Regions from separate parts of the Planotetraspora sp. GP83 genome, predicted to be linked through region 1. Evidence: riboswitches for the same ligand, from Rfam matches in the RefSeq annotation. Region 1 holds a riboswitch; the other holds the start of a gene.
The links. A riboswitch is a leader RNA that binds a small molecule or an ion and turns the genes downstream of it on or off. The one in region 1 is predicted to bind thiamine pyrophosphate.
Positions count from the first base shown of each region.

Region 2: linked by a shared signal. The riboswitch ahead of thiO (glycine oxidase ThiO) and the one ahead of ABH927_RS15220 (cytosine permease) in region 1 are both predicted to bind thiamine pyrophosphate.

Region 1 covers NZ_JBGCBZ010000009.1:139,684-155,498, reverse strand. The annotation lists gene ABH927_RS15245 (TenA family protein) at 250-855, shown strand; gene ABH927_RS15240 (Fpg/Nei family DNA glycosylase) at 939-1,817, shown strand; gene ABH927_RS15235 (cupin domain-containing protein) at 1,821-2,195, opposite strand; gene ABH927_RS15230 (MarR family winged helix-turn-helix transcriptional regulator) at 2,283-2,741, shown strand; gene ABH927_RS15225 (rhodanese-like domain-containing protein) at 2,803-3,126, shown strand; TPP riboswitch at 3,172-3,294, shown strand; gene ABH927_RS15220 (cytosine permease) at 3,284-4,660, shown strand; gene ABH927_RS15215 (methylated-DNA--[protein]-cysteine S-methyltransferase) at 4,827-5,390, opposite strand; gene ABH927_RS15210 (PAS domain S-box protein) at 5,494-7,395, shown strand; gene ABH927_RS15205 (ATP-binding protein) at 7,533-7,985, shown strand; gene ABH927_RS15200 (hypothetical protein) at 8,154-8,714, shown strand; gene yidC (membrane protein insertase YidC) at 8,696-9,358, opposite strand; gene ABH927_RS15190 (DUF6412 domain-containing protein) at 9,681-10,010, opposite strand; gene ABH927_RS15185 (hypothetical protein) at 10,012-10,179, opposite strand; gene ABH927_RS15180 (response regulator) at 10,435-11,136, shown strand; gene ABH927_RS15175 (sensor histidine kinase) at 11,133-12,251, shown strand; gene ABH927_RS15170 (hypothetical protein) at 12,264-12,692, opposite strand; gene ABH927_RS15165 (STAS domain-containing protein) at 12,918-13,268, shown strand; gene ABH927_RS15160 (glycosyltransferase family 2 protein) at 13,275-14,042, shown strand; gene mptB (polyprenol phosphomannose-dependent alpha 1,6 mannosyltransferase MptB) at 14,285-15,815, shown strand, end outside.
Region 2 covers NZ_JBGCBZ010000003.1:308,045-323,859, forward strand. The annotation lists gene ABH927_RS06245 (transcriptional regulator) at 1-75, shown strand, start outside; gene ABH927_RS06250 (SAV_6107 family HEPN domain-containing protein) at 190-636, opposite strand; gene ABH927_RS06255 (L,D-transpeptidase family protein) at 1,034-1,861, opposite strand; gene ABH927_RS06260 (YbaK/EbsC family protein) at 1,990-2,466, shown strand; gene ABH927_RS06265 (GNAT family N-acetyltransferase) at 2,552-3,103, shown strand; gene metF (methylenetetrahydrofolate reductase [NAD(P)H]) at 3,362-4,285, opposite strand; gene ABH927_RS06275 (polyprenyl synthetase family protein) at 4,421-5,488, shown strand; gene thiE (thiamine phosphate synthase) at 5,580-6,233, opposite strand; gene ABH927_RS06285 (Rv2175c family DNA-binding protein) at 6,261-6,635, opposite strand; gene ABH927_RS06290 (NAD(P)/FAD-dependent oxidoreductase) at 6,679-7,857, opposite strand; TPP riboswitch at 7,987-8,098, shown strand; gene thiO (glycine oxidase ThiO) at 8,087-9,277, shown strand; gene thiS (sulfur carrier protein ThiS) at 9,303-9,503, shown strand; gene ABH927_RS06305 (thiazole synthase) at 9,506-10,291, shown strand; gene pknB (Stk1 family PASTA domain-containing Ser/Thr kinase) at 10,403-12,406, shown strand; gene alc (allantoicase) at 12,599-13,564, opposite strand; gene allB (allantoinase AllB) at 13,561-14,892, opposite strand; gene ABH927_RS06325 (glycerate kinase) at 14,938-15,815, opposite strand, start outside.

The DNA.
Region 1 (15,815 bases):
AAAACGCCTGGCACCACCGGCCCGTGACGGCACGTGGAGCCTGATAGTCGCGCAGGCCTGAGAGCAGATGCCCAGCACGTCGAGGGCGACATCGTCCGGGCGATCATGGAGGAGGACGGACTGGAAGGAGATCCGGAGTGCGCGATCAAGCAAATGCTTCGACTCTCGACCCGGACCTCGCCTGAACTCGGGAGGAGGTACGGCGAGCACGCGCGCCCGATGGTCCGCCGCCTCTGGAATGGTTGATTCATGACGATTTCTCGCGAGCTGCACGAGATCGGCAGACCCCTGCTCGACGCCCAGCTCGCCCATCCGACGGTGCGGGGCATCGTGAGGGGTGATCTGCCGGTGCCGGTGTTCCGGTCGTGGCTGGAGCAGGACTACCTGTTCCTCCTCGACTACGTGCGGGTGTTCTCCAGGCTGGCCTGGCAGGCTCCGGACGGCCATCTCGGCGACCTGGTTGACCTGGCGCATCTGACCTGGCACGACGAGCTGTCCCTGCACCGGTCGCTGTCCGCCCAGTTCGGAGCCGATCTCGACGGCGCGGTCAAGGGTCCGGCCTGCGCCGCGTACACGGCCTTCCTGCTGCGGTCGGCGGCCGACTACGCCGACGGCCTCGCCGCGCTCTATCCCTGCATGTGGGGATACTCCACACTCGGGCGGATTCTCGCCGAGAACCCGCCCACGGAGCCGCGCTACCGGGCCTGGGTGGACACCTACGCCGATCCCGGATTCGCCGCGCTGGCCGAGCGGATCGCCGTGATGATCGATGAGGCGGCCCCCGACCCCGACCGGGCGAAGGCGCTGTTCACCGAGGGGATGCACCACGAGCTCGCCTTCTGGGACGTCCCCTGATCGTCCACAGGCTGTGGAAACGATCGAGGCTCTCGTCCGCGTCCACTCGCGAACGCCGATCGCCGCCGATTACTGTGGAGGGCATGCCGGAGCTACCCGAGGTGGAGGCGCTCGCCGAGTTCCTCCGTGAGCGTGCCGTCGGCCATGCCGTCCTGGGTGTCGACGTGGTGGCGATCCAGGCGCTGAAGACCTTCGACCCGCCTGTCACCGCGCTGGGCGGGCTCACCGTCACCGGGGTGACCCGGCACGGCAAGTTCCTCGATCTCGATGTCGACGGCCTGCACTTCGTCACGCATCTCGCGCGCGGCGGGTGGCTGCGCTGGCGCGACGACCTTTCGGGCGCGAAACCCGTCCGCCCCGGCAAGAGCCCCCTCGCGGTGCGGGTACGGCTCTCGCCCGACGAGGACGGCAGGGCGCCCGGGTTCGAGCTCACCGAGGCGGGCACCCAGAAGCGCCTGGCCGTCTACGTCGTGAGAGACCCCCAGGACGTCCCGGGCGTCGCGAGCCTCGGCCCCGATCCGCTGGCCGCCGATTTCACCCCCGACGCGCTCAAGGCCATCGTGGGCGGGAGCCGTACGCAGATCAAAGGGCTGCTCCGGGACCAGAAGGTGATCGCCGGGATCGGCAACGCGTACTCCGACGAGGTGCTGCACGTGGCCAAGATGTCCCCCTTCAAGATCGCCGCGACGCTGACCGACGCCCAGATCGCCGGCCTGCACGAGGCGATCGTGACGACCCTGCGTGACGCCGTGGGGCGAGCCCGGGGGCTGGCCGCCAAGGACCTCAAGTCGGAGAAGAAGTCGGGCCTGCGGGTGCACGGCCGTACGGGCGAGAAGTGCGACGTGTGCGGCGACACGATCCGGGAGGTGTCGTTCGCCGACTCGTCGCTGCAGTACTGCCCGACCTGCCAGACAGGCGGCAAGCCCCTCGCGGACCGCCGCCTGTCCCGCCTGCTCAAATAGGGATCAGGCCGACCACGGTGGCGTGATCGTCTGGTCGCCGATGAAACCCTTGATCCCGGCCGTTGTGCAGCAGATGAACTCCGCCGGCTCGGTGTCCGAGGTGTTGCCGAGCCGCCCAGGGGTGTTGGCGGGGAAGATCACCGCATCGCCCGGCCCGGCGACGACGGGCCTGCCGCCGATCGTCCCGGTGACGGTGCCCTTCAGCACGATCAGGATCTCCTCGTGGGTCAGGCTGTGCTCGGCGCCCACCTTCCCCGGCGGCAGCTCGGCACGCCAGACGGCCAGCTCGGTGGATCCTCTGGACGGCACCGCGAGCGGCCGGAACGTGACCCCGTCGAACTGGAAGGCCGGCGCGTCGGCGAGCGTGGCCACTGTCATCACTTACCTCCTGATATGGTCAATGCAGTTGACTAATATCCCGATAAGGTAAATCAGGTTGACCATCTGGTCAAGGGGGGCGCTGGCATGATCCGCAGACGAGGCGAGATCCCGCTGCTCATCGCGATGGCCTATCGCGTCATGACGGACGAGTTGCACGCGGGGATCGAAGCGGAGGGGCGCGAGCCACTGCGCCCCGCACACGGGTACACCTTCCGGTTCCTGCTCGGCCGAGATGACGCCACCACCGTCGATCTGGCCGACCACCTCGGGGTCACCAAGCAGGCGGCCTCCAAGATCGTGGCTGAGCTGGAGGGCTGGGGCTACGTGGAGCGGCGCCCGCATCCGACGGACGGCAGGGCCCGCGTGCTGGGCCTCACGGCGAAGGGCCGGACCTATGTGGAGCACGCCGACGAGCTCTGGGGGCGGGCCGAGGACCGATGGGCGTCGATCATCGGGCCCGACCGTCTCGACCGGTTGCACGAGGACCTTCGCGCCTTCGTGGACGCCTCCGGAGGCCGGGCAGCCCTCCGCCCTGTCTGGTAGCGCTGGGGCTCCAGGGAGGCATCGAGCCCGCGCGGGGCGGCGCGACATGGATACTGGGCGCATGACGATGCCGGAAATCGCGGCGAAAGCCGTACCTGATGACGCGTACCTGCTGGACGTTCGCGAACTCGACGAGTGGCGGGCGGGCCATGCGCCGGAGGCCGCGCACATCCCGCTGAACGACCTCCAGCAGCGGGTCGGCGAGGTGCCGCAGGGGCGGCCCGTCTACGTGATCTGCCGGGTCGGCGGACGCTCGGCCCACGCGACCGCCTGGCTGAACCACGTCGGCTGGGAGGCCGTCAACGTGGACGGCGGCATGCAGTCGTGGGCCGCCGCCGGACGTCCGATGGTGAGCGAGACCGGCCAACCCCCTTATGTCGCGTAGATCTTTGGACATTTGACCCTTTGATGCCATAATCCGGTACGACATTTCAGATACCGCGGGAGCTCGGGCGAAACCGGGCTGAGAGGGCGGCTCCTCCACGAGGCGCGCCGCCGACCGCATGAACCTGTCCGGGTAATGCCGGCGTAGGGAGTGTGCGATGACGTCCGCCGTCGTTTCCCCCGAGTCCCCCGAGTCCCCCGAGCACGCGGAAGTGCCGCTGACCCTGGACGAGGAGGCCCCGAAAACTCTGGGCCTGCTCGACCAGGGGTCCTTCTGGGCCAACCTCGGCGTCAGCCTCCTCGGCTTCTCCGGGGCGCTGCTCCTCCTCGACCCGCTCACCGGCAAGCCGCTCACCTTCACGGGGGCCGTCCTCGCGGCCGTCGTCGGCAGCCTGATCGGGACGGCCATGGTCGGCCTCGCCGCGATCCCGGGCGCGCGGACGGGTCAGCCTGCGATGGTGCTGCTCCGGGGGCTCTTCGGGGCGAGGCTGTCCTACGTTCCGACCGTGCTGAACATCGTGCAGATGCTCGGCTGGGGCGCCTTCGAGCTCTGGGTCATCGCGACCGGGGCCCAGGCCGTCTTCGGTACGGCGGTGCCGTACAAGGTGTGGGCGATCGTGGCCGGGGCCTTGACGATCGCGCTGACGATCCGTCCGCTGGGCGCGGTGCGGATCCTGCGACGTTACGTGACGGCGGGCGTGGTCGTCGCCATGGTCTGGCTCTTGGTAGCGCTGTTCAGCAGGGGGCCGTCGCTGGCCCACGGCTCCTGGGAAGCCTTCGCCCCCGCCGTCGACTACGTGATCGCGCTGTCGGTCTCCTGGGTGCCGATGGCCGCCGACTACGCCCGGCACTCCAGGTCGAGCGCCGCCGCGTTCACGGGAGTGGTCGGCGGATACACGATCGCGCAGGTCGCCTGCCTGGCCCTGGGCATCGCCGCGCTCGCGCTCGTCGGCAACGACGGGAACAGGGTGTGGGAGCCGTTCGTGGCGGCGCCGCTGGGGGCGCTCTTCTTCGGCATCCTGGTGCTGCGCGAGGTGGACCAGTCGTTCGCCAACGTCTACTCGACGACGGTCTCGATCCAGAACCTCCTGCCGCGCGTGGACCGGCGGATCATCTCGGTCGCCATCGGCGTGCTCACGACCGTGATCGCGCTGTTCGTGGACGTGAACTCCTACAGCGCGTTCCTGAGCGTGATCGGCGCCGTCTTCGTCCCGATGTTCGCCGTCCTCGTGGTCGACTACTTCCTCCTCCAGGGGGCCGCCCGGTGGAACACGGCCGGCGACGCGCCGTCGCGCTGGCTCATGGTCGTGCCATGGGTCCTCGGCTTCGTCGCCTACTGGATCGTCACGGCCACGCCGACGGTCGGCTGGTGGGACACGATGTGGGGCCACGTGCGCTCGGCGATCGGGTTCGTCCACCAGCCGTGGATGAACGCCGCGCTCGCCGCGTTCCTCGTCGCAGCCCTGGTGACGCTGGCACTCGGATCCCTCACCCGCCGGGCCTCCCGCGCCTTTACGGGGCGATCAGCTGGCTGAAGAACAGGACCGCCGCGCCTGTTGCGGCGCCTCCTGCCAGGACGCTTTCCGGGAGACGCCGACGGCTCTCGTCCGGCGACCAGGGGTGCGTCGGCGGCCGGCTGATCGCGTCGCCTGGCGTCGTGTGAGTCAGGTCGGTGTTGTGGGAGAGGCTGGGGAAGCTTGTCTAGGAAAGGGCGCCTTCGAGGCGGAGGAGTTGCTCCTTGGCGGCGGGGCCTCCGGCGTAGCCGCCGAGGGCGCCGGACGAGTCCACGGCCCGATGACACGGCACGAAGACGCACACGGGATTGCCACCGAGGGCGTTGGCCACCGCGTGCAGCGCCTGCGGCCGCCCGATCCGCTCGGCGATTTTCTGATATGTCGTGACGCTGCCGTACGGCACGGCGAGCATCATCTGCACGACCGTCCGGGTGAAGGAGCTGACGAGCTGGAGGTCCACAGGCGTCGAGAAGGTCCGGAGCCTGCCCGCGAAATACGCGTCAAGCTCGCGCTTGACCGGGTCGAGGCGGCGGGGATCGGGCCCGATGAACGACCCGATGGCCCTCGACACGCGTGCGAAGACCGCGTGCTCGTCGTCGTAGCTGCAGGCGACCACACCGCGGCCGGTCACCGCGAGCGTGAGGCGCCCGACCGGCGTGTCGGTGGTCCCGAAGGCCACATCGGGAGGGGCTTCCCCCACGTAACCCGGCGCGGTCACACGGAGCAGGGCTTCGAGGTCCCCTGTGGACATGGCGCCCCACTTCCTGTCGCTACCTGAGGGAAGCGTATCGGAGGTGTCCCCACCCGGCGGAAAACCCCAAGATCACCTGAGGAAAGAAGGCACGATGGGGGGCGTGGGTGACACCAGGGCACACGACGCGGACGAGGACGGCATCGCCCGCGCCGTCGTCGCGAGCTCGCCCGATGCCATCGTCGCCCTCGACCGCGACCTGGCGGTCCTGAGCTGGAACGCCGCGGCCGAGCGGCTGTTCGGATGGCCGGCCGAGGAGCTGATGGGCAGGCGGGCGCCGATCGTCCCCGCCGAGCTGATGGCCGAGCACAACGCGGTGCTCGAACGCGTGCGGACCGGCTGCCCGGTGTCGCTGCGCACCCGGCGATTCCATCGGGACGGCAGGCTCCTCGACGTCCGGGTGGACACGAGCGCGCTGCGAACCGGTACGGGGGCGCTGCTCGGCTATGTCAACGTGTACCACCCGACCGAGGACGACGAGGCCGCCCGCGACCGGGTCGCCCGGCGCGCCCGGCTGGTGCGACGGCTCACCGACGTCGTCGGCGACATCAACTCCGAGCTCGACCTGCCCGTCGTGCTCGACCGGATCGCCGCCAGCCTCACCGAGCTCACCGGGGCCGACGCGGGCGGTTTCGTGTCGATCGACGGCGAGCGCCTCCGGCTGGTGGGTGTTCACCAGTTACCCGACTCCCTCCGGGGCGCCACCGCCGACCTGCACAGCAGCCTGGTCGGCAAGCTGCTGCGCACGGGCAAGACCGTGATGCTCGAAACCGGCCCCGAAGGCTTCCAGGACCTCATCTGGGCGCGGGTGCCCGGCCTGCACACCATCGCCGTCGGCATCGCGGCCGTGGGCGGGCGTCCCTATGGAGCGCTCTACGCGCTGTTCGCCAAGCGCAAGGCCAGCCATCTGGAGCTGGAGCTGCTGGAGCTCCTCGCCGGACACGCCGGGATCGCCGTCGGTAACGCCATGGCCTACCAGGACGCCGTACGGCAACGCGCCCACGAGCGAGCGGTCTTCGACGCCAGCGCCGACGGCATCGCCGTGCTGGACGAAGCCGGCGACGTCATCCAGTGGAACCCGGCGGCGGCCGAGCTGACCGGTTTCTCCGCCCACGAGGTGATCGGCGGCCCGCCGCCGTTCCCGCTACCCGCGCCGGGGGAGAAGCTGACCATCCAGCTGTCGTCCGGCCGCTGGCTGGACGTCCTCCGCGCGGAGATCCACGAGACCGGCGAGAGCGTCGTCGACTTCCGCGACGTGACCAGGGCCAAGGAGCTGGAGGAGGCCAAGGATCTGTTCCTGGCCACCACCAGCCACGAGCTGCGCACTCCGATCACGATCGTGCGGGGCTTCGCCAGCACGCTCGACTCCCGATGGGACCATCTGTCCGACGGCGAGCGCCGCTCCGCCGTGCACACGATCGCGGAGCGCGCCCGGTCGCTGGGTCAGCTCATGGACCACCTGCTGCTCGGCGCGCGGGCGGGCGCGGACGAGCTGAAGGTGAAGGTCGAGATCTTCGATCTCGCGGAGCGGGTCAGGGCGGCGACGCTCGGCCTGCCGGTCCTGTCCGACCGGCACCGGGTGGAGGTGGACATCCCGGACGGCCTGCCGCGCGTGTACGGCGACTCGCTCGCGACGGACATCCTCCTCGGGCAACTCCTGGAGAACGCGTTCAAATACTCCCCGGACGGCGGGCTGATCCGGGTCGAGGCCTGGCCGGAGGACGGCCGTGTGGTGCTCGTCGTGGACGACGAGGGCGTCGGCATCGCGCCCGCCGACCGGGACCGGGTCTTCGAGCGGTTCGTCCAGGCGGACAGCGGCAACCGGCGCAGGTTCGGCGGGGTCGGCCTCGGCCTCTACATCGTGCGCAGCCTCGCTAGGGCCCAGGGAGGTGACGTCACAGCCCTTCCCCGGCCCGGCGGAGGCACCCGGATGCGGGTCGTTCTGAACGGGGCGACCCCCTTACCTGATGCGACACACCGGAGCGGTAAGGAGGTAGCCACGTAAGAGCTGATCTATTGTCCAATGTGCACAAGCTGTGATCGGAGGCACGGTTTCCCGGACGATCGAACGGGGCATTTCGGTCGTACTGGAGACTAGTCTCCTGACGGGGAATCGGGGAGGTGGGTGCGTCGAGCGTCGTGATGTTGCCCTATGCACTGTCGAGCGTCGCCGTCGCACGTCAGCGCCTCAGTGCGGAGCTGCAGGGCGCCGGGATGCGCGCAGCCGCGGTGGACGACGCGGTGCTGGTCATGAGCGAGCTGGTCAGCAACTCCCTGCGACACGCGCATCCGCTCCCGTCCGGCCAGCTCAGAGTCGCATGGATCTGCTCCGAGAGCCAGATCGAGATAGCCGTGAGCGACGGGGGAGCCACCACCGAGCCACGGGCCGGCCGCCCCACGCTCTCGTCGCTGGGCGGCCGGGGACTCGGCATCGTGGAGTACCTCGCGGACCGCTGGGGAGTCCGCCACGAGGGCGACTTCACCACCGTGTGGGCCATCGTCCACGCCACCTGGCCCGCCCGAAACGGGCAGGCGCGAAAGACCGAAACCAGGGCCCAGAAGACCGGAACCCCCGAGCTTCGCGAGGTCGGCTAGCCCACTGGCGGCCCCCCGGGATAGCCCCCGGCCGGCTTTCGCCTGGCCATTCCGGCCCTTCGCCCGGGCCGACGAGACCCCGCTCATCACGGGCGGGTTGCGGAACTCTTCCGGCGTTGCCCAATCCGAAGACCACCCCTATAACCGTTTGGAACGTTAGGGGATGGAATGCGGAAAAGCGGATGGCGGCTCGGCCGCGCGCTGGGCGCGGCGCTGGCCGCGGCGCTGATAGCCGGCTTGGTGAGCGGAGCAGTGGCCCGCCTCCTGATGCGTGCGGTCGCGCTCGCCATGGGCAAGGACGGCCACTTCTCCCTGGGAGTGACCGTGGGGATTCTCGTCGTCTTCGCCGTGCTGGCCGTACCAGCCGCCGCGACCGCGACCGCGCGCCCGGCCATCAGCCGCAGCGGCCGATGGGCCACCGCGGCGCTTACCGGCTGGGCCTGCGCCCGGACCGGGGTGACCGACGGGCAGGCCATCGTCTTGGCCGATGACGGGCAACTGCCGCTTCTGGCCGCGCTCATCGTGGCCTTCGCCGTTGTCGTGGTGGCTCACGGTCGGCTCGCCCAGCAGATCATGCGGCGCTTCGCGAGACTGCCCTACGCTTCGCCCGGCGCCGCATCCGGCGCGCACCCCGGGCCGCACGCGGACGGGCCGGTACCTGAGACAGCGGTCGCCCCGGCCAGCGGACGGGCCGACGACCCCAAGGCCGTTCAGGCGGGGCGGGGATAGAGCACGATGCGTTCGGTGGTCGTCCAGGCGGTCGTGACGAGCAGGTAGAGACCCGCCGCGAGCGGAAGCACCGCTGCCGCGAGGACGGTCCCGAACGGCAGCAGCATCAGGAGCCGCCGCATCGGCACGCCCTCGTCCACTCTGCGGGAGGCCACCCACGCCGCCAGCACGAGCAGCGCGAAGAGGCCGAGGAAGACCAGTCCCGGCGCGCTGAACAGCCCCGCCCCGGCCAGCACCGCGCCGAAGTGCTCGCCGAGGGGCACGCCGAGCACGCCCTGCGCGAGCAGGAGGTTCGGATGGCCGGCGATCACGGCGGACGTGAACAGCCGGTAGGCCACCATGAAGAACGGCGACTGCGCCAGTGGCAGAAGAAGGCCGGAGGCCATCGACGTGCCCTCCTTCGCGTAGAGGGCGCTGACCTCCTGGCTCAGCCGTACGGGATCCTGGCGGAACCGCTTGCGCAGCTTCTCGACGTCAGGGGCGAGCCGCATCCGGATCCGCTGTCCCCGTGCGATGCGAATGCCGAGCGGGAGCAGGAGCAACCGAACGCCGAGCGTGAAAAGGACGATCGCGAGCACCGCTCCGGTGAGGTCACTCAGGGAACGGATGAGGTCGTAGGCGGGCACGAGCACAAAATCGAACATCGGCGGAGCCTTTCGTCTGGGGCCTGACATGTGCCGGGACGCCGAGCCGGACACGCGCAGCCCCGCCGAGGTCTGACCGGTCAGGCGAGGGCGGGACGCGAGCCGGACGTGCGCGCCCTCGCCAAGTTCTGGGCGGTGAGGCGGAGTCCAGGGCGCATGTCGCTCGGATGGCGTCTCATGCGAGACATGCCTGCGATGGGCATGCCCGCGGAGACGAGAGATGACGAAAGGCGCTCGTGATCACCCGCGTGGAGCCGCGCCGGGGTCGCGGAGCCGTACGGCACGTGCCTTGAGGGACGGGCCGCGAGGACGGGGCGAGGGATCAGGCGAGCGCCGGGCTTGCCGATGGGGCGCGGGGACGTGGACGGCCCGCGGTGCCGGGGTCGCGGAACCGGACGAACAGCATCCGGCCGTGCTGGAATCGCCACCCGGGCGACGGCTCGGGCGCGGTGACGCCGGCCAGGCGGCCGACGATCCAGGCGAACACCAGGACGGTGACGCCCGCCAGGCCGAGCGCGGTCACCAGGCCGAGCCCGGGAGAGCCGGCGAGCACGCCGGCGAACAACCCCGCGAGGAATCCGGCGAGGGACCCTACGCCGGATCCCATGCCGGACCCGGCGAGCGACCTGGTGGCGGCCTGGAGTGAGGTCACGTCAGCGGGACATCTTCCCGACGAGAGTGATCGCCGCGACGACCAGGAAGGCGATGATCGCGATGATGAACAGGAACTTCAGCGTCGCGAACAGCGCGGGGATCACGAATCCGAACACCAGCCACAGGGCCAGGATGATCCCCAGAACGGTCAGCACAGTACGGGCCATGACCACAAAGTACGCCGTGGCACCGACAGTCGCGACCTTGCGCGGCCAAGATTGACCGCTTTGTCCGCAAGTGCGGCGTAGAGCCCGCTAGCTCTTCCGCAAAGACGCGTGGCTCAGCGCCGGGGCGACAGCCGTACGGCACGCATCGGCACCTGCCCGGCCGGCCTTACGGTGTGATGACGTGTCTCGGAGAACACCCCGGCGCGGCCATACCGTGAGGGTGTGCCTTCTCCACGGACACGACCTAGGAGTGAGATGACTGGAAACGCCGCCGCGCGCGTGCTGGTGGTCGACGACGACCCGACCGTGGCAGAGGTCGTCGCCCGCTACCTGGAACGGGACGGCCACGAGGTCGAATGCGTGGGCGACGGCGCAGAGGCGCTGCGGCGGGCCCTGGCCGACCCGCCCGACCTGCTCGTGCTCGACCTGATGCTGCCGAAGATGGACGGCCTCCAGGTGTGCAGGAAGCTGCGGGAACGCTGGCCGGTGCCGGTGATCATGCTGACCGCGCTCGGCGAGGAGATCGACCGGGTCGTGGGCCTGGAGACGGGGGCCGACGACTACGTCACCAAGCCGTTCAGCCCGCGCGAGCTCGCGCTGCGCGTCCAGTCGGTGCTGCGGCGGGCCCGGGGCGCGCTGGTCCCCACGGGAACCGGCGTCCTGCGCGACGGCGATCTCGTGGTGGACGTGGGCGCCCACGAGGTGCGGCTCGGGGGCGAGGAGATCACGCTGACCGCGCGGGAGTTCGACCTGCTCGTCTACCTGCTGCGCAACCCCCGCCAGGCGTTCAGCCGCACCGCGCTCCTCGACCAGGTGTGGGGCTGGTCCTTCGGCGACTCCTCGACCGTGACCGTGCACGTGCGCAGGCTGCGGGAGAAGATCGAGCCCGACCCGACCGATCCGCGGCGCATCGTCACCGTCTGGGGGGTCGGCTACCGATACGAGCCGATGACATGATCCTCCAGATCGTCGCGGTCACCGCGGGGCTCGGCCTGATCATCGCCGGGCTCGGCCTCGCCCTGCTGCGGGTGCTCCGCCGCCGCTCGATCGGCGTGATGCTCGCGGTGGTCGCCGTCGTCACCGTCACGGCGACGCTCGCCGGGGTCGTGGCGATCACGCTGGAGATGGTCATCGACGGTCGCCCGAAGAACATCGTGCTCACGGTCGTCGCCATCGGAGGGCTCGTCGGCCTCGGCGTCGCGCTCGTCAACGCGAGGCGGGTGGTGCTGGCCAGCAGGCGCGTCGTGGAGGCGCTGGAGAAGGTGTCGCCCTCGGGCCGGTTCAGCCCACCGGAAGGGCCGCTGCCCGCCGAGCTGCAGACCATCAGCACGGCGCTGGAGCAGGCGTACGAGCGGCTGCGCCTCGGCCGGGAGCGGGAGCGCGCCCTGGAGAGCGCCCGGCGTGAGCTGGTCGCGTGGGTCAGCCACGACCTCCGGACTCCGCTCGCCGGGATGCGGGCCATGGCCGAGGCGCTCGAGGACGGTGTGGCCGGCGACCCGGACACCGTCAAGCGCTATCACACACAGATCCGGCTGGAGGTGGATCGCCTGTCGGGCATGGTGGACGACCTCTTCGAGCTTTCCCGGATTCACGCCGGCTCGCTGAGGCTGTCGCGCGGCCGGGTCGGGCTCGGCGACCTCCTCGCCGATGCTCTCGCGGGAGTCGAGCCCCTCGCCCGGGCCAAGCGGGTTCACCTGTCCGGCGAGGCCGACGCGGCCGTGCCCGTGAACGCGGACGCCGGAGAGCTCGGCCGGGCCGTACGCAACCTGGTGGTCAACGCCATCCGCCACACCCCCGCCGACGGGACGGTCTCCGTCCGAGCGGTCGCCGACGGGGGGATGGCAAGCCTCTCCGTGCTCGACTGCTGCGGAGGGATCCCGGAGGACGACCTGCCGCGCGTGTTCGACGTGGCGTTCCGCGGCGAGGCCGCCCGGACCCCCGGCCCGGACGGTGGCGCGGGGCTCGGCCTGGCCATCGCCCGGGGCATCGTCGAGGCGCACGAAGGCGAGATCGGCGTGGTCAACGAAGGTCCCGGCTGCCGCTTCGAGATCAGGCTGCCGCTCTCACCCTGACCGTGCCGGGAGTCATGGATCGCCCTGGTGCCGGAGCCGTTCATCCTCCTCGGGGCTTCCGGGGTGGTCGTACGGCACGAACGCCTCGGCCATCGCCCGGAACGTCGGGCAGGGCCACCGCCACATGCAGCTCCGGCAGCGCAGAATCGGGTTGGCGGCGTCACTGGTGATGCCGCCCGCGTCTCTCGGCTGGTGGAGGTCGAGCAACCGGATGCCCAGCTCCAGGAAGCTCAGCAGCTCCTCGCGGGCCGCGGCGAGGAAGTCCAGGTCCTCGCCCGCCAGTCTCGCGCTGATCGGGACGTACCCCTCGCGGTTGATCAGCGGCCGGAGTGGCGCGGCGGCGTCACGCCATGAGGACGCCTTCTCTGTGCGGACCTGGATGACCTCCAGCCGCTCCCGTAGCCTCCGACGCTGGGGATCCTCGGGAAGTTCAGTGTTCATTATGCTGTCGGGCCCACTGTGCTCGGCGCCCGCCCTCCTTCACGAAGTGACGACCAAGACGCGGAGGTTCCGGGCCCCCCTTCCGGCAAAGCCGGTGTCGCATACCGTTAAGCTTCGCGCACTCCGCGTTTACTTGCCCACGGAATCGGGGACAAAGGGCGGACGACTCTTCGGTAATTCCGTAGGAGCGTGACCCGGGGCCGTCACGACGCTAGTGTGCGCCTCGTGGAGCTCAAAGTCGCGACGCAATCCCACGCCGGTCACGCCGTCATGGCCGTCTCCGGCGAAATTGACCTATATACCGCTCCCCGGCTGCAGTCGGAGTTCACCCGGCTGCTGGAAACCGGGCCGGACCGAGTGGTCATCGACATGTCCGGAGTGGAGTTCTGCGACTCCACCGGCATGAACGTGCTGCTGTCCGCGCTCAAGCGGCTACGCGAGCGTGGCGGCAGCCTGGAAGTGGCGGCGCCGAGGCCGGCGGTACGGAAGATCCTCCAGGTCACCGGCCTGGACTCGGTCTTCACCGTGCACGAGGCCGTGCCGGCCGACGTGCTCACGGCGGAACAGCAGGGCTAGACACACATGGGCGAGCTGGTGGTGCCGACTCCGGACACCGCGGTCGTGATCCCGGCCAAGGACGAGGCCGACCGGATCGGCGGCACCGTGGCGGCCGCCCTGAAGCTGCCCGGCGTGGATCTCGTGGTCGTCGTCGACGACGGCTCGGCCGACGAGACCGGCCGGGTGGCCAGGGCGGCCGGCGCCCGTGTCGTACGGCACAGCCGCAACAGGGGCAAGGCCGCGGCGATGGAGAGCGGGGCGGAAGCCGTACGGCTCCTCGATGAGGGCGTGCCGCGGCACCTGCTCTTCCTCGACGCGGACCTGGGGGACACGGCGGGGGCGGCCCTCCCGCTGATCGTCCCGGTCCGTTCCGGCTCGGCCGACATGACCATCGCCACGTTCACGACCCGGGTCAAGCTCGGTGGTCACGGCATGGTCGTACGGCTGGCCCGCGACGGAATCAAGCGGCTGACGGGCTGGGCGCCGACACAGCCACTCAACGGGCAGAGATGCCTGACCCGGGAGGCGTTCGAGGCGGCGCGGCCACTGGCCCACGGGTTCGGCGTCGAGACGGGCATGACGGTCGACCTGCTGAGGAAGGGCTTCCGGGTCGTCGAGGTGGAGGTCGACATGGCCCACCGGGCCACCGGGACCGACTGGCGGGCCCAGTTGCACCGGGCCAAGCAGCTCCGCGACGTCGGCCGCGCCCTGACCGTCCGCGAGCCCACGGTTCAGAGCGTGGTCAAGCAGGGCGTCGACGCCCTCCGCCCCCGCCTCAAAGACCGTCCGTGATCATGCACAGATTTCCGCGTGCCCTGGCTGAGCAGGTCCAACGCCGCTCGTGATCATGCGTAGATTCCCGATCCGGGCGTCTAAGCAGGGGTCTCCGCTTTCGTGATCTGGTACTCCCCTTGTGCATGATCACCATTGGCTCCCGCCCAGTTAGATGCCGTACTGCGGGAAGGTGTGCATGATCACCCCAAGAGGGATGGCTGGTCAGCCCTGGCGGCCGGGAACCTGCGCATGATCACCACGTGATCACCCCGAGAGTGGGGGTGGTGTGGTGGAATTCGGGGGTGGAATGGGCCGGGACGGAGACCGCGCGGGGGCCAAGGCTGTTGGGACGGCTCACGGCAGCCGGGCGTTCGAGGGCCTCCGCATCTTCGTCATCGCCGGCACCGGCGCTCGTCGCCTCCGGCCTGTCGATCCTGATCACGATCACGATCGGGCTGCTCGGCCCCTCGGCCATGGTGCCGGCGCTTCACGGGCCCGCGTGGCAGCCGCCGTACTCCCTCGGCCTCGGGCCCGATGGCCATCTTGTCATCGGGCTGGCCGCCGCCGCGGTCATCCTGGGCACGCTCGGCCTCGTCGCGGGGCTGCGGTCGCTCCGCCGCCTGCCGGATGCCCGGTGGCTCCTGCTGGCGGGCTGCCTGGCGGCCGCGGTGCTCGCCTTCCTGCCGCCGTCAGGGTCGAGTGACCATCTCAACTACGCGGCCTACGGGCGGATGGCGGCGCTCGGACACGATCCTTACGTCACCGTTCCCGCCAATCTGCCCGGCGATCCGGTCGTCGGCGCGGTCCAGGAGTGGCGAAAGGTGCCGAGCGTCTACGGGCCGGTCGCGACAGCCGTACAGGCCCTGGCCGCCGAGATCGGCGGTGAATCCCTCTGGCTGACCGTCTTCGTGATGGCGCTGGCCAACGCCGCCGCCTTCATCGCCACCGCGCTGCTGCTCCACCGGTTCACCCGCCACGATCCCGTACGGCAGCGCCGCGCCGCGCTGCTGTGGACGGCCAACCCGCTGGTCGTCTACCAGCTCGCGGCGGGCATGCACCTCGACACCCTGGCGATCGCCTTCGTCGTCGCCGCCCTCGTGGTCCGGCCGGGACGACCTGGAAGCGGCGTGCTCGCCGGGTGGGGAAGCGGGGTGCTGCTCGGGCTGGGGATCGCGGTGAAGGTCACCGTCGGGCTCGTCGCCCTCGGTCCCGCCTGGGAGCTTCGCAGAGCGCCGCGGAAGCCGGCTCTCGTCGCGGGGGCGGCGACGCTGACCGTGCTGGTGACCTACTGGCTGGCCGGGCCCCGCGCGCTCAACCAGGTGCTCAACGCCAGCAAGTCGGTGTCGTTGGCCACGCCGTGGAAGCTGGTCAAGGAGGCGGCGCAGGCGCTCGCGGGGCCGGGGTCCTACCACGCGTGGATCCAGATCGGCTCGCTGCTCCTGCTGGCGATCCTGGCCTTCCTGCTCCTCCGAGCCCTGAGGGCCTGCACGCTCGGCGCTCCCACGACGCTCGACAGCGCCCCCACGGCCCCCACGGCCCCCACGGCGGCGGTGGACGCTCAGCGAGCTTTAGACGATCCCACGGCGTTGGACGCTCCGCGGGTGGCGCTCGCCTTCGCCGTGGCCTGGCTGTTCGCCACGCCGTACGCGCTGCCCTGGTATGACGGCCTGGCCTTCGCGCTGCTCGGGCTGGTGCCCTGGCCGGCGCTGGACGGCTTCATGGTGGCCCGGCTGGCCGCGCTCTCGCTGGCGTATCTTCCGGCGCGGCAGTTCGACCAGCCCGCCGACATGG
Region 2 (15,815 bases), on a different contig from region 1:
GTCGAGCTGACCGAGGAGTTCATCAGCTGGGGCGTGCTCGACGCGGAGGCCCGCCGCGCCGTCGAGTCCTTCTGACCCTTTCTGACCGAAAGTCGCCTGTCAGGCTCTCCGGGAGCGCCGGACTCACCCGCCCCTTTGGCGTAGTCGCGGGCGGAGGCGCCTCACGGGGAGCACAGGCGTCGGGGCGTCCTAGCCGGCCATCGGGAGGGCGGACTGGCCTGGCACTCCCAGGATCGACTCCACCTGGCTCACGAACTTCTCCGCCTCGACGATGAGCTCCTCGGCGTCCCGGGGAGTGACGACGCGGACCATGCCCGCCTCGGCCGCCGCCCGCTTGGTCGCGCTGACCGCGAAGTAGGCCGCCCAGTCGGCGAGCCTCGGCTCCGCGTCGGGGAGCAGCTCCCACGCGCTGCGCAGCCGCCGCCTCCGCCCGTCCATGGGCCTGGGCCTGGCCGCGAGGACTGCGGCGGCCGCCCGGAGGGCCGCGAGATGCGCCGACACGTAGCGGTCCGCGGGGGTGGGACCCACGGAGGCGTCGGCCAGGCAGGTCCTGGCGTCCGCGAGGTGCGCGAGAACCGTCTGCGAGACCCGAGGCCCGCTGCGCTCGTTCTGTTCCGTCATACCCGGTCCAGTCATGCCCGCCTCCTTGAGTCGTGGCAGCCGGCGGTGGTCGCCGGTGAGATCACAGTCGCAGACCGCACCGACAATTTCGTTCGAGCCGTCGCGCCTTTCTCTCGTATCCGTGGGCGGCCGGACGAGGAGCTTCCCCTCTCCCCGTCCGGCCCACGCCGCGGGCCGTGCCGCGCTCGTCTCCGCCGACGACGAAGGCACGGTACCGCTGGGGTGGGCGCGAGCCGCGAGCCTCACGCCCACTCCATCGAACATAGATTCGACCATGTCCACTGTCAAGCGTGTCAACGAACACGCTTTCGATGAAGACACCCGAAAAGCCGGTCCGAAGACGCCGAAAGCCCCGCGCGACCATGTCGCGCGGGGCCTCCGAAGAGCGCGGAGCCTCCCTGAGAAGGGCCCGTCAGCGGACGAACCTGCCGCGGACGTGCACCGGCACCCCGGTGCCGAGCACGCCGGGCAGGACGTCCGCCACGTGCATCGGCAGCCGCACGCAGCCGTGCGACGCCGGGTAGAGCGGCACCGACAGCGCGCCGTGGAAGGCGATGCCGCCGTTGAAGAAGATCGGGTTATAGAGCTGGCCCAGGTACGACTTGTGCCACCCGCTCTTCCGCCAGGTCGTCTTGAAGTCGCCCGTCGGCGTCCGGGCGTCGCCGGTGAACTTCTGCCGCTTGCCGTTCCACACCGCCCACTCGGTGTACGGAATCCCGCTGCCGGAGGAGATGTGCGTGATCAGCTTCGGGACGCCGCCGAGGTAGAGCACCATGATCTGCTTGGTGAGGTTCACCTCGGCGCGGTCGGGCTTGCCGTTCGGCACCAGGATCGCGGGCGCCTTCGGGTTCTCCAGGGCCGCCCAGGTCTTGCTCGCGACCGTGCTGGTCGGCGCGATGCCCTGGACCTTCTGAAAGGCCCAAACGGCGGTCATGGTGGTCCCGCCGTACTTGCCGTCGGTCTTGCCCGGCACGTAGCCGAGCTCCTTCAGCCGGATCTGCAGCGCCAGGACCGCGGCGCCCTTCGCGCCGATCTTCAGCGTCTTGTGCGGCGCGGTGAACCGGGCGGCGGTCCCGGCGGCGGACGCCGCCGAGGCGGCGACTTCCGTGCGCGCCGCCGTCGTACTCGCGTGCGCGGGAAGAACGCGCGCCTGCGCAGCACCTGTCACGCCGCCCACTGCGAACGTCACGGCCCCCACCGTGACCAGCGCCGCGGCGGCCAGCTGCCGTCGTGCCCCCATCGTGACCAACCTCTCATTCAGGTCATGTTTAGATCAAAGGACCATAGCGCATGGGGCTGGTGGTCCCGATGTGGGACATGAAGCGGTAATCAATCGTTTCTGTTCCACGTGGTGTTTAGAGTGGCCGCGTGTCAGAAAAGTTGCATCCGAACGCCGCCCGCGTGGCCGAGGCCCTCCGCTCGCACGGCGCGGAGGGCGAGATCGTGGTCCTCCCGGAGTCCGCGCCGACCGCCGCGACGGCCGCCGCCCAGCTCGGCTGCGAGGTCGGGGCGATCGCGAACAGCCTGATCTTCGACGCGGACGGCGCTCCGCTCCTCGTGCTGACCAGCGGCGCCCATCGCGTGAACACCGATCTGATCGCCGGTCTCGTCGGCGCCGCGAAGGTACGGCGGGCCACGCCGGAGTTCGTCCGGGAGCACACCGGGCAGCCGATCGGCGGGGTGGCCCCGGTGGGGCACCCGGCCCCGGTGCGGACGCTGGTGGACACCTGGCTGGCCAAGCACGAGGTCGTGTGGGCCGCGGCTGGACATCCGCACACCGTCTTCCCCACGACCTTCGACGAACTGCTCGCGATGACGTCCGGCACCCCGGCCGAGGTGGAGTGAGCCGGCGTGGAGCGAGCCGGAGCCGGGTCCCGCCGGGCCGAGTGAGGCATCCGGCGCCCGGGAAGGCTTTGCTAGTCTGCGGAAAGTGATCCAACTGCGGCGGGTCGGGCCTGACCAGTTCAAAGCGGCACTCGACACAGTGCTCGCCATCTACACGGTCGCCATGCGGCCGCCCTCGGATCAGCTCGCCGGTCGCATGGCCATAATGCGGAACCACGCGACATATCCGCATTTCGTCTGCATGCTCGCCGAGGCCTCGGAGCAGGAGAACCAGATCGTCGGGTTCGCCTACGGCTTCCACGGCGCCCCGGGGCAGTGGTGGCACGACGTGGTCCGCGGCGCCCTGCAGGACCGGGCCGGGCCCCGGGCCTCCGAGGAATGGTTCGGCGACGCCCTGGAGATCGCCGAGATCCACGTCCACCCGGATCACCAGGGCAAGGGCATCGGCCGCCGGATGATCCACGCCATCTGCGAGGGCCGCCCGGAGCGCGTCGCCGTGCTGTCCACGCACGACGCGCCGACGGCGGCCCGCCACCTCTACCGCGACATCGGCTTCGTCGACCTGATGACGGAGTTCGTCTTCCCCGGCGGCTACGAGAACTACGTCATCGCGGGGACGAAGCTGCCCCTGCCGTGATCATGCTGGGTATCCCGGGAAGCTTGGGGACGTGCGGTTTCCCGAATCGTGATCACGCACGGATTCCGCCACACGCGGTCTGATCAGCGCCGACACTCTTCGTGATCATGCAGTGTCCATCCGGCGGTCGCGCCCTCATCGTGCATGATCACGCCGCACGAAGCGCCAGGCAGGACGGTACGTGCGGGAACATGTGCATGATCACGCGAAGGGGGGCTTGGAAGGGTCCACACCTGCTGCCCTTCCATGACCGGGGCGCTAGGAGACCGCGGCGGCGGGGGTGAGCGCCTGGAACACCTCACGCGTCGCGCTCGACCGGTTGAAGGTGATGAAGTGGATGCCCGGCGCCCCCTCGTCGAGGAGCGTCTGGCACATCTCCGCGGCGTGCTCGATGCCGAGCCTCCGTACCGCCGCCGGGTCGTCGGCGACCGCCTCGAACCTGGCGGCCACTTCCGGCGGGAACGGCGCGCCCGACAGCTGCTCGGACCGGGCGATCGTGCTCATCTGGGTGACCGGCATGACACCGGGGATGATCGGCGTGTCGCAACCCCTGGCCGCCACCCGGTCGCGCAGCCGCAGATAGTCCTCCGCCCGGAAGAACATCTGGGTGATCGCGTAGTCCGCGCCCGCCCGGCACTTGCGCACGAAGAACTCGGTGTCCGACTCGATCGTCTCCGACCGCGGATGCTTGTACGGGAAGGCCGCCACGCCCACGCAGAAGTCGCCGACCTGCCGGATCAGCCGGACCAGGTCCTCCGCGTACGCCACGCCCTCCGGGTGCCTGACCCACTCGTCCAGCGGATCGCCGCCCCGCGGGTCGCCGCGGACGGCGAGGATGTTGCGCACGCCCGCGTCGGCGAAGCGGCCGACGAGGTGGCGCAGCTCGCGGATCGAGTGGTCGACCGCCGTGAAGTGGGCGACCGGGGTGAGGGTGGTCTCGTGGGCCAGCCGCTCGACGATGCCGACCGTGCGGTCCCGCGTGGAGCCCCCGGCGCCGTAGGTGACCGACACGAACGTCGGCCGGAGCGCCTCCAGCTCGCGGATCGCCCGCCAGAGCTGGCGCTCGCCCTCGTCGGTCTTCGGGGGGAAGAACTCGAACGAGAAGGACCGCTCGCCCGCGGCCAGCAACTCGCGGACCGTCGGGACACGGCCGGGAAGTCGTGAGGGCAGACCGAGAGCCATGGCCCAAGGTTACAGGCCCCGGCGTCTCCGGCGCAGACCACGATCGGCATGTGGACGTCACGGGTGACTACCAGGGACTCGCGAACGGGGTATCTGCTGATGGGACACTGGATCAACGCCCGTTACCCTCGAAGCATGACCGCTTCCGCCGCCCCGCTCGACCTCATCCGCCCGGGGGTGGACCGTTCGCTCCGGGAGTTCGTCGACCGGCAGCGCCCCTTCTTCACCGACCCGCACCTGGCCTCCCTGCTGTCGGCGGCCGAGGACTTCCTGGCGGGCGGCAAACGGCTCCGCCCGGCCTTCTGCTACTGGGGCTGGCGCGCGGCGGGCGGGGGTGACGAGCCCGCGATGCACGCCGCCGCCGCGTCGCTGGAGCTCCTCCAGGCGAGCGCGCTGATCCACGACGACGTGATGGACGCGAGCGACGTGCGCCGGGGGATGCCGTCGGCGCACCGGCGGTTCGAGCGGATGCACGCGGAGGCGGGCTGGCACGGCTCGGCCGAGCAGTTCGGCGAGGGAGCCGCCGTGCTGCTGGGCAACCTGCTGCTGGTGTGGTCCGGCCAGATGTGGCGGACCAGCGGACTGCCGCCCGAGGCGCTCGCCACCGCCCAGCCGGTGCACGACCACATGCTGACCGAGCTCATGTGCGGGCAGTATCTCGACCTGCTGGAGCAGGCCCAGGGGCAGAGCACGTTCGACAGCGCCCTTCGCGTCGCCCTGTTCAAGAGCGGGAAGTATTCGGTGGAGCAGCCGCTCCGGCTCGGGCTCGTGCTGGCGGCGGGGGCCCAGCGCCCCTGGATCGACAAGCTGTGCGTGCAGTACGGCCAGCAGGTCGGCATCGCCTTCCAGCTCCGCGACGACATCCTGGGCGTCTTCGGCGACCCCGCCGAGACCGGCAAGCCGGCCGGGGACGACCTGCGTGAGGGCAAGCGGACCATCCTCATCGCCCGGACTCTCGCCGAGGCGTCGCCCGCGCAGGCGGAGACCGTGCGGAGCCTGCTCGGCGATCCGCGGCTCGACGCCGAGGGGGTCGAACGGCTCCGCGCCGCGATCGAGGACTCCGGAGCCAGGGCGGCGTGCGAGGGGATGATCAAGCGTTACCTCGACGACGCGCTGCGCGCGCTGGAGCAGGCCCCCATCGACGAGACGGCCCGTACGGCTCTCGCGTCGCTGGCGGTCGCCGCCACCTCCCGGCGAACCTGAGCCGGGTCGAACACGCGGTCACAGGCGCCCGGGCACACACGCCCGTCACGGACGCCGGGGCCGGAACCGGGCGGATCCGGTCGAAGCCCGGTCAGAGGGGCGTCGCGTCCAGCTTGGCCCGCAGCTCGGCGGCCGCCGCTCCGGGATCGGCGGCCTCCGTGATCGCCCGGACGACCACGACCCGGCGCACGCCGTAGGACATGACCTCATCCAGCGTGCCGAGGTCGATGCCGCCGATGCCGAACCACGGCCGTGCCGTACGGAGATCGGAGGCGTGCTTGATCAGCGCGGGACCGGGCGCGGGACGCCCCGGCTTGGTGGGCGTCGGCCAGATCGGCCCGCAGCAGAAGTAGTCGACGCCGGGCTCGGCGGCCGCCGCCGACGCCTCGGCCGCGGAGTGCGTGGACCTGCCGATCAGCACGTCCGGCCCGAGGATCTCCCGGGCGACCGGCACGGGCAGGTCGTCCTGCCCCAGGTGGAGGATGTCCGGGCGCGCGGCGTAGGCCACGTCCGCCCGGTCGTTCACCGCCAGGAGCGCTCCGTGCCTCTCGCAGGCCGCGCGGAAGACGTCGAGCAGTGCCAGCTCCTCGCGCGCCTCCAGGCCCTTCTCCCTCAGCTGGACGACGTCCACGCCGCCGGCGAGGACCGCGTCGAGGAAGTCCTCGAGATCGCCGCGGTCCCGCCTGGCGTCGGTGCAGAGGTAGAGCCTGGCCTGCGCGAGTCGCTCTCGCCGGGTGTCGGTCACCCGACCACAATGCCACGGGTCAGGTGGTCAGAATCCCAGCGCCTGGGCCCTGCGCTTGACCTCGGTGTGGCGTCCGGCGACGATCGCGTCGATCGGCGAGCCGGGCAGCGAGTCGTCCGGCGTGAACAGCCACCGGATGGACTCGACCTCGCCGTACCCGGCGTCGGCGAGCACGGTCAGGGTCCCGGGAAGCCCCTTGAGCACGTCTCCTCCGGCGATGAAGACCTTCGGGATGTGCGGCTCCCCGCCGCCCCTGCGGGCGCCGACGAGCTTCTTGTCCTTGAGCAGCTGCTTGGCCCGGCCGATGCTGAGCCCGAGGTTCTTGGCGGCGTCCGAGAGGGGGAGCCACTCCCCTACGAGTTCGTCGGTCTCCCGGTCGATCTGCGCAACAGTAAGCGTCACGGATCCACCATTACCACAGGGAAGCTGCCAGGAAACACCTCGATTAGGCCATAATGCAGTCGCGGAGCGTGACCATGGGGTCGGCGAGGCGCGCGGGGTCCAGCCGCCGGCCGCTCTCCACGGCGCGGCGGCCCTGCACCAGGTCGCGGGGCCGGTCCACGGTGAGGATGGCCGCGAGCCGGTCGTCGGCCGTGAGCCAGCAGGCCGCCCACTTGGCGTCCGCGCCGGGGTCGCCGCGGAGCAGCAGCCGAGCCGCGGCGCCCTGATGCCCGGCGAACTGGACCATCCGGCCGAACTGCTCGGACCAGAAGTAAGGGACGGGGTCGTAGACCGCCTCCTCGCCCAGGAGCGTGACGGCGGCGGTGTCGGGGGCGCCCAGGGCGGTGTCCCAGTGCTCGACCCGCAGCCGCCGGCCGTACCTGCGGGACCACCAGTTCGCGCAGTCGCCGACGGCCACCACATTGGGCAGCGACGTCCGCAGGTGCTCGTCGGCCAGCACGCCGTTGTCGAGGGCGACGGCGGAGCCCTTCAGCCACTCGACCGCGGGCCGCACGCCGATGCCCGTGACGACCGCGTCGGCCTCGATCCGGTCACCGGACATGAGGGTGAGCCCGTCGGGGTCGACGCTGCCGACCACCGCGCCGAGCCGCAGCTCCACGCCCGCCTCGCCGTACCAGAGGCTCGTGTGGCGGCCGACCTCGCCGCCGAGCGCGGAGAAGAGCGGCGTCTCGCCCGCCTCGACCACGGTGACCGCGCAGCCCGCCTTGGCCGCGGCCGTGGCGACCTCCGCGCCGATCCAGCCCGCGCCGACGACGGCGACGCGGGCCCCGGGGACGAGGATCGAGCGCAGCGCGAGCGCGTCGTCGATGGTCCGCAGGACGTGCTGGTGGCCCTCGCCGCGCAGACGGATGGGGGCGGCTCCCGTGGCGATGACGAGGCCGTCGTACTCCAGCTCGCCCTCGGTGGTCTCCAGCACGCCGTCGCGCAGGCCCTTGGCCGCGGTCCCGAGGCACAGCCGGACGTCGAGGGCGTCCAGGTCGGAGTCGACCACAGTGGAGTCGGTCTCGCCGAGCAGCACCGCCTTGGAAAGCGGTGGCCGATCATAGGGGCGATGGGGTTCCTCGCCGATGAGCGTGATCCGGCCCGCGAACCCGTGGGCCCGCAGCGCCTCGATACTCCGCACGCCGGCCAGGCCGGCACCCACCACCACAACGTGATCCACGCCCTGACCATAGATTGTCAACCCGGGCACGCGCCAATGGAGATTCGATAACGACTTGGGTAAGTAGTACGCACAGCGCGAGATGCCCGTGTTGTGCGTTACGCCCACCGATCAGCACTAGGCTGTGAACGTAAGACGCGCGGGAGCCCGGCGGGCCGGGCTGAGAGGAGAGCGTACGGCTCTCGACCGCAAACGACCTGATCCGGGTAATGCCGGCGAAGGGAGCGCTGTGCTCGATCCACGGCGAGTCCGTGCGGAGACCGGCCGCGAGACCGGCCACGGCACCGGTTATGGCTCCGGTTACGACGTCGTCGTCGTGGGCGGCGGCGTCGTCGGCCTGTCCGTCGCCTGGCGTACGGCCCGGCGGGGCCTTTCGGTGGCCGTCGTCGATCCCGCCCCAGGAGGCGGGGCCACCCACGTGTCGGCGGGGATGCTCGCGCCCGTCAGCGAGGTGACCTACACGGAGGAGCCGCTGCTCCGCCTGGGCCTCGCGTCCCTGGCCGGATGGCCCTCGTTCCGCGCCGAGCTGGAGGACGAGAGCGGCGCCGCCCTCGACTACCGCACCGACGGCACCCTCGACATCGCCTACGGCGCGGACGACATGGCCTACCTCGACGAGCTGGCGGCCTTCGAGAAGACCCTGGGCCTGCGGGTGGAACGGCTGACGGGGCGCGAGTGCCGGGCGTTCGAGCCCATGCTCTCGCCGTCGGTCCGGGGCGGCCTGCTCGCCCGCGACGACGCCTGGGTGAACCCGCGCCGGGTGCTGCGCGCCCTGCTCACCTCCTTCGAGAAGGCGGGCGGCACGCTCCTTCCCGGCCGCGTGACCGCGCTGGACGCCGACAGCGACGGCGACGCCGACGGCGACCGTCCCGGCGGTGTACGGCTGGCCTCCGGCGAGGTCGTCCGCGCCACGAGCGTGGTCGTCGCGGCCGGGTCGTGGTCACCGTCACTCCTGCCGGGGCTGCCCGTACGGCCCATCAAGGGGCAGATCCTCCGGCTGCGCGGCCCCGAGGGGTTCCTCACCCGCTGCGTGCGGGGGCTGGTGCACGGCTCCCCCGCCTATCTGGTCCCGCGGGGCGACGGCGAGATCACCGTCGGCGCGACCGTGGAGGAGCTGGGGTTCGACGGCAGGGTCACCGCGGGCGGCGTCTACGAGCTGCTGCGCGACGCCCGCGAGCTGGTCCCGGGCATCACCGAGCTGGCGCTCACGGAGACGGCGGTGGGGTTCCGCCCGGGGACGCCCGACAACCTGCCGCTCATCGGCCCAGCCGGTTCGCCGGGAGTGTTCGCCGCCACCGGGCACCACCGGGCGGGCGTCCTGCTCGCCCCCATCACCGCGGAGGCCGTCGTGGCCTTCCTGACCGGCGGCGAGGTGCCGGACGTCGTGAAGTCCTGCGATCCAGGGAGATTCAGCCGTTGAAAGTGCCGATGAAAGTGACGATCAGATGAAAGTGACGATCAACGGCGGTGACGTCGAGCTGCCCGACGGGGCGACGGTCGGCGAGGCCGTACGCCGCCTGACGCCCCTGACGTCCGGTGTCGCGGTGGCGGTCAACGGCGAGGTCGTGAGCCGGGGCGGATGGGAGACGACCGCGCTGTCGGAGAGCGACCTGGTCGAGGTGCTCACCGCGGTCCAGGGAGGCTGACGATGGACGAGGTTCTCAACGACGCGCTGACGGAAGACGTGTTCCTCCTGGGCGGGGAGAAGTTCGCCTCCCGGCTGATCATGGGCACCGGCGGCGCGCCCTCGCTGGAGGTGCTCGACCAGGCGCTGGAGGCGTCGGGCACCGAGCTGACCACGGTGGCGATGCGCAGGCTCGATCCGGCGTCCCGCGGGTCGGTGCTCGACGTGCTGCGGCGCCGCGGCATCAGGGTCCTGCCCAACACGGCCGGCTGCTTCACCGCCGGGGAGGCCGTGCTGACCGCCCGCCTGGCCAGGGAGGCCCTGGAGACCAACTGGGTGAAGCTGGAGGTCATCGCCGACGAGCGGACCCTGCTGCCCGACCCCATCGAGACCTTCGACGCCGCCGAACGGCTGGTGGCCGACGGGTTCGTCGTACTCCCCTACATCGGCGACGACCCGGCCCTGGCCCGCAGGCTGGAGCAGGCCGGCTGCGCGGCGGTGATGCCGCTGGGCGCGCCGATCGGGTCGGGGCTCGGCATCCGCAACCCGCACAACATCGAGCTGATCGTGGAGTCCGCGGGCGTCCCGGTGATCCTCGACGCGGGCATCGGCACGGCCAGCGACGCGGCGCTGGCGATGGAGCTGGGCTGTGACGCCGTGCTGCTCGCTAGCGCGGTGACCCGGGCGCGGCGACCGGGCCTGATGGCCGCCGCCATGCGATCCGCAGTCACCGCCGGACGGCAGGCGCGGCTGGCCGGGCGGATCCCGAGGAAACGCTACGCTGAGGCGTCCTCGCCGCGTCGTTTATAGCGGTTTTGGGAATGGTCGCCGGTTTCCGGACGTGGAAATGGGCGGCCGAATAGGTCTCGGTTTGGGGTTCGCAAGCCATGCGAGCGGCAAATCACCCGTAAACTCGGGCGGGTGGACACGACGCTTACCGACCCGCTCGTAGGGCAGCTGCTCGACGGGCGTTACCGCGTCGAGTCCCGGATCGCCCGGGGCGGCATGGCCTCCGTCTATCTGGCTCTGGACGTCCGGCTCGACCGCACGGTCGCCGTCAAGGTGATGCACCGCTCGCTCGCCGAGGACCCCCAGTTCGTGCGGAGGTTCATCGGCGAGGCCAAGTCGGTCGCCAGCCTGTCGCACCCGAACATCGTGCAGGTCTTCGACCAGGGCACCGACGGAGCCCACGTCTACCTCTCGATGGAGTACGTCCCGGGCAAGACGCTGCGTGACGTCCTCCGCCTGCGGGGGCGGCTGCCCGCGCGCGAGGCCCTGGAGATCATGATCCCGGTGCTCGCCGCCCTCGGCGCGGCCCACCAGGCGGGCCTGGTCCACCGGGACGTCAAGCCGGAGAACGTGCTGCTCGCCGACGACGGCCGGGTGAAGGTCGTCGACTTCGGCCTGGCCCGCGCGGTCGAGGCCACCAACCAGACCAAGACCGGCATCATGATCGGCACGATCGGCTACATGTCGCCCGAGCAGGTGACCTCCGGCCAGGCGGACGCCCGCAGCGACGTCTACGCCGCCGGGATCATGCTGTTCGAGCTGCTCACCGGGCGGCAGCCGTACGACGGCGAGACGCCGATGTCGGTCGCCTACCGGCACGTGCACGACAGCGTCCCGGCCCCCTCGTCGATCGTCCCCGAGACGCCGCCCGCGCTGGACGCGCTGGTCGCCGCGGCCACGGACCGGGACCCCGCGAAGCGCCCGGATGACGCGACCGCCATGCTGGTCGCCGCCGTCGAGACGCACCGCTCGCTCCCCCGGACCGGCCAGCCCACCGGTCCGCACACCGCTTCTCACACCGCTTCGCACACCGGTCAGTACGCCACCCGCCCGCCGACGGCCGCCGCGGCCGGCACGGCCCCGCCGTACGGCACGGGCCAGTACATGTCGGCCGGGCACGGGATGCCCGGCCAGCACACGCAGGGGCCGATCAGCCACACGATGATCCAGCCGAAGTCCGAACTGCCGCCCACGCCCGCCGCGAACGGCCTGCTGGGGCGGGTGCGCGGGTGGCGGCCCAACTGGTTCATCGTCGGCCTGGCCCTCGTGATGGTCGCCGGGATCGCGTTCAGCGGCTGGTGGTTCTCCCAGGGCCGCTACACGCAGGTGCCCGACATGCTCGGCCAGAACATCACCGTGGCCAGGCAGCAGGCGGAGAAGGCGGGCTTCGAGGTCAAGATCGGCAAGGCCCGCTTCGACGACCGCCTCGACAAGGACAGGGTCCTGGACACCGAGCCGGGACCCGGCGCGGAGGTCGCCAAGGGGTCGCTGCTCACGCTGATCCCGTCGGCCGGGCCGGAGACGATCCCGGTGCCGAAGGTCGAGGGCCTCAGCGAGGCCGACGCCCGGACGAAGATCGCCGAGGCGGGTCTCAGCGTCGGGCGGGTCAGCAAGACCGCGAGCGACACCGTGGCGCGCGGCCTGGTCGTCCGCACGGTCCCGGTGGTCGGCAAGCGGGTCAGGAAGAACTCCAGCGTCAACCTGGTGCTGAGCGCGGGCCTGCTCATGCCGGACGTCACGCAGATGATGCGCGACCAGGCCGAGCAGTTCCTCCGGGACAAGGGCTTCAACGTCCAGATCTACGAGACGGCCGACGACACCCCGCCTGGCACGGTGATCGCACAGGACCCGTCCGGCGGCTCGGAGGTCGTGGCCGGGGCGGTCGTCCACCTGACCATCTCCAAGGGCCCGGACGACGGCTGGCACTGGCCGTGGGAGAACGACGACTCGGTCGCCACGCCTGACTTCGTCAACGTGCCGGACGTCCGGTTCAAGGATCTGCGCGACGCCAGCGCGGAGCTGCGGGCGGCCGGGTTCAAGGTCAAGATCCGTGACCTCGTCGGCACCGGCCGCGTCATCGGCGAGAAGCCGCTGGGCCAGCAGCCGATGGGAACCAAAATCACCATCTGGCACTGACCCCCCCTCACCCCCGGCGTGATCATGCACGGAGTCCCGGGGGCACGCCATGACCTGCCCCTCCACCCGGCGTGATCATGCACAGGTTCCCCGCGAGCCGCGGTGACCTGCGAAGTCACTTCACGTGATCATGCAGCTCGCCGGCCACCCGCGCCTGGCGCGTACGGCCCCGGCTCGCTCGGCCAGCCCCGCTCACTCGGCCAGCCGGCCGAGTAGGCGCAGCCTCGCCAGGCCGCCATCCGGGTAGATGTCGAGCCGCGCGTGGGTGATCCGGCGGTCGCTGTCGAGGCGGAAGCGGTGCCGCGTGTCCGGCTGCAGCCGGGTCTTCGGCAGCAGGGGGAACCACGCCGCGTCGTCGTCGAGCGCCGCCTTCTCCGCGTCGATCCCCTTCAGCGAGGCCCAGCCGGGAGCGTTGAAGACCAGGTTCGCGGTGTCCAGCTCGGCCACGGCCACCGTGCCCGCCCCGGCGAGAGCGACCACCAGCCAGTCGTTGCCTCCGTCCCTGCGCCTGGCGGTCTCCCACCCCTCGGCCTGGTTCCGGGCGAGCCCGGGGGCGATGACGTTGTTCGGCGAGGAGTAGAACTCGTCGGAGCAGGCCGTGACGAGGGCCCCGTTCTCCAGGGCGGCCAGGTCCACGGTGAGGTCCCTCAGGAACTCGGGATCGGGCACCACCTCGCCGTGCACCCGCAGCCGGGCCACGCCTCCGTCGGGGAAGACGTTCAGCCGCACATGCGTGAAGCGGCGCGGGTCGTCGACGGTGAACTCATGGGCCGTGTCGCCGCTCAGCGGGCTCTTCGGCACGATCTCGACCCAGCCGTCCAGCTCGCCCGGCGCCGGGTGGCCGTCCGCCGCGCACGCCTCGACCGACGCGTGCGGCGGGTAGTTGCCCTTGAACCAGGCTGTGTCGATCACGATGCCCTTGATCACGCCCGGGAGGCCGAGCCGTACGACCGCCCAGTCGTGGCCGGGCTCGCGCCGCCGCCGCGTCTCCCAGCCGTCGTAGACCTGGCCCTTCGCGCCGAACGTGTGCGCCCGGAACGCGGGCGGCCCGGGCCTGATGAGCGCCTCCCGCTCGGCGAACGACTCGTCGTTGGCGGCGACGACCGCCCCGCCGTACGTGCGGAGCGCCAGATCGGGCAACCGGGTGAAGTCCGTCATCTCTGTCCGTCCTTTGAGCTGAGGAACCGCCCTCGCGGGGTGGTGAAGTCGATCGGCGTGCCGCGCAGCCACGTCGTCCGCACGACGCCGGTGAGCGTCCTGCCGTGATAGGGGGAGACGGGGTTCCTGTGGCGCAGCTCGGCCACGTCCACGGTGAACTCGGCGGCCGGGTCGAAGGCCACGAGGTCGGCGTCCGCCCCCACGCTGATCGCCCCCTTGTACGGCAGGCCGACCAGCCCGGCGGGGCCCTCGGCCATCCAGCGGACCACGTCGGCCAGGCCGTACCCCCGGGAGAGGGCGGCGGTCCACATGACCGGCAGGCCGAGCTGGAGCGAGGAGATGCCGCCCCAGGCCTGGGCGAAGTCGGGCACCTTGAGGTCGGGCGTCGACGGTGAGTGGTCCGAGACGACGCCCATGAGCACGCCGTCGGCCAGCGCCTGCCAGAGGGCGTCGCGGTTGGCGGCCTCCCTGATCGGGGGGCAGCACTTGTACGCGGGCCCGCTGACCTCCTCGGCGGCCAGCGTGAGGTAGTGCGGGCAGGTCTCGGCGCTGATCCGGACGCCGTCGCGCTGTGCCCGGCGCAGCGGCTCGACGCAGGCGGCGGCCGAGACGTGCACGATGTGGGCGCGGGCGCCGGTCCGGGCCGCCAGCTCGATGACCTGCTCGACGGCCCTGCGCTCCGCGTCCTGCGTGCGAGATCGCAGGAATTCCGGATATGTCGGGCCGAGCGGTTCGGTGAGGGAGCCAGGGTCCTCCGCGTGCGCGATGAGCAGCCCGCCGAACGACGCCACCTCGGCCAGGGCGTCGCGGAGCCCGGCGGGGTCGAGCGCGGGGAACTCGTCCACGCCCGACGGGGACAGGAAGCACTTGACGCCGAAGACCCCGGCCTCGTGCAGCGGCCCGAGGTCCGCCAGGTTGCCGGGAACGGCGCCGCCCCAGAAGCCGACGTCGACGTGGCACTGGCCCTCGGCGGCCTTGCGCTTGATCTCCAGGGCCGGCACGTTCACCGTGGGCGGCAGCGAGTTGAGGGGCATGTCGACGATCGACGTCACCCCTCCGGCGGCCGCCGCGCTGGTGGCCGACGCGAAGCCCTCCCAGTGCGTCCGGCCCGGCTCGTTGACGTGAACGTGGGTGTCCACCAGGCCCGGCAGGAGCGCGAGGTCGCCGAGATCGACCGTCTCCCGAGCCGCCGACGGCTCGTCGTAGGGGCGGAGCTCAGCGATCTTGCCGTCTCGTACGGCTACCGCGAGCGGCCGCTCGCCATCGGGCGTCACCACGCGGCGGGAGCGGATCACCAGGTCGTACGGCTGTGGCGCATGATCACGCATGGCTGCTCCGCGGGTGGGACGGGGTGGGCGGGGAGGTGTGCATGATCACGACGGGCTGTCCTGCAGGTGGGTCTCGGCGATCGTGCGGGCGAGGCGCTCGACCAGTGGCCCGGCCTCGGTCATGCAGCGCTCGACGTCGGGCTCGATCTCGGTCAGGGCGTAGGCCGCCTCGATCCCAGCCGCCCGGAGCTCCTCGTCGCCGATCGTCCGCCGGCCGCAGACCGCGACGACCGGCACCCCGTGCTTGGCCGCCGCGGACGCGACGCCGACCGGGGCCTTGCCGCGCAGCGACTGCTCGTCGAGGGAGCCCTCGCCTGTGATCACCAGGGCCGCTCCCTCGGCGTGGCGGTCGAAGTCCACCAGTTCGAGCAGATACTCGATGCCGGCCCGGATCTCGGCGTGCAGGAAGGCCAGCGCGGCGAAGCCCACTCCCCCGGCGGCTCCGGCGCCCGGCTGGGCCGCCACGCCCATGCTCCGCACGGTGCCGTCGTGCTCGACCGCCCCGGCGAGGCTGTGCGTGTGGGCGGCGACCGCGGCCAGGCGGGCCAGGCCCGCCTCCAGGACGGCCACGTCGCCGGGGGTGGCCCCCTTCTGCGGGCCGTACACGGCGGCGGCTCCGTGCGGGCCGAGCAGCGGGTTGTCCACGTCGCTCGCGACGACGAACTCGATGCCGGAGAGCTCCGCGAGCGCGGAGGCGTCGATCCGGTGCAGGCTCCGCAGCGCGGCCCCTCCGAAGGGCAGGTCGTCGCCGTTCTCGTCCAGCAGCCGCGCGCCGAGGGCCTGGGCCATGCCGGCTCCCCCGTCGGTGCAGGCGCTGCCCCCGAGTCCCAGCACGATCCGCGTGGCGCCGTGCCGTACGGCGTGCAGGATGAGCTCGCCCGTCCCGTAGCTCGTGGCGGTCAGCGGCGCGGCGTCCCCGGGGA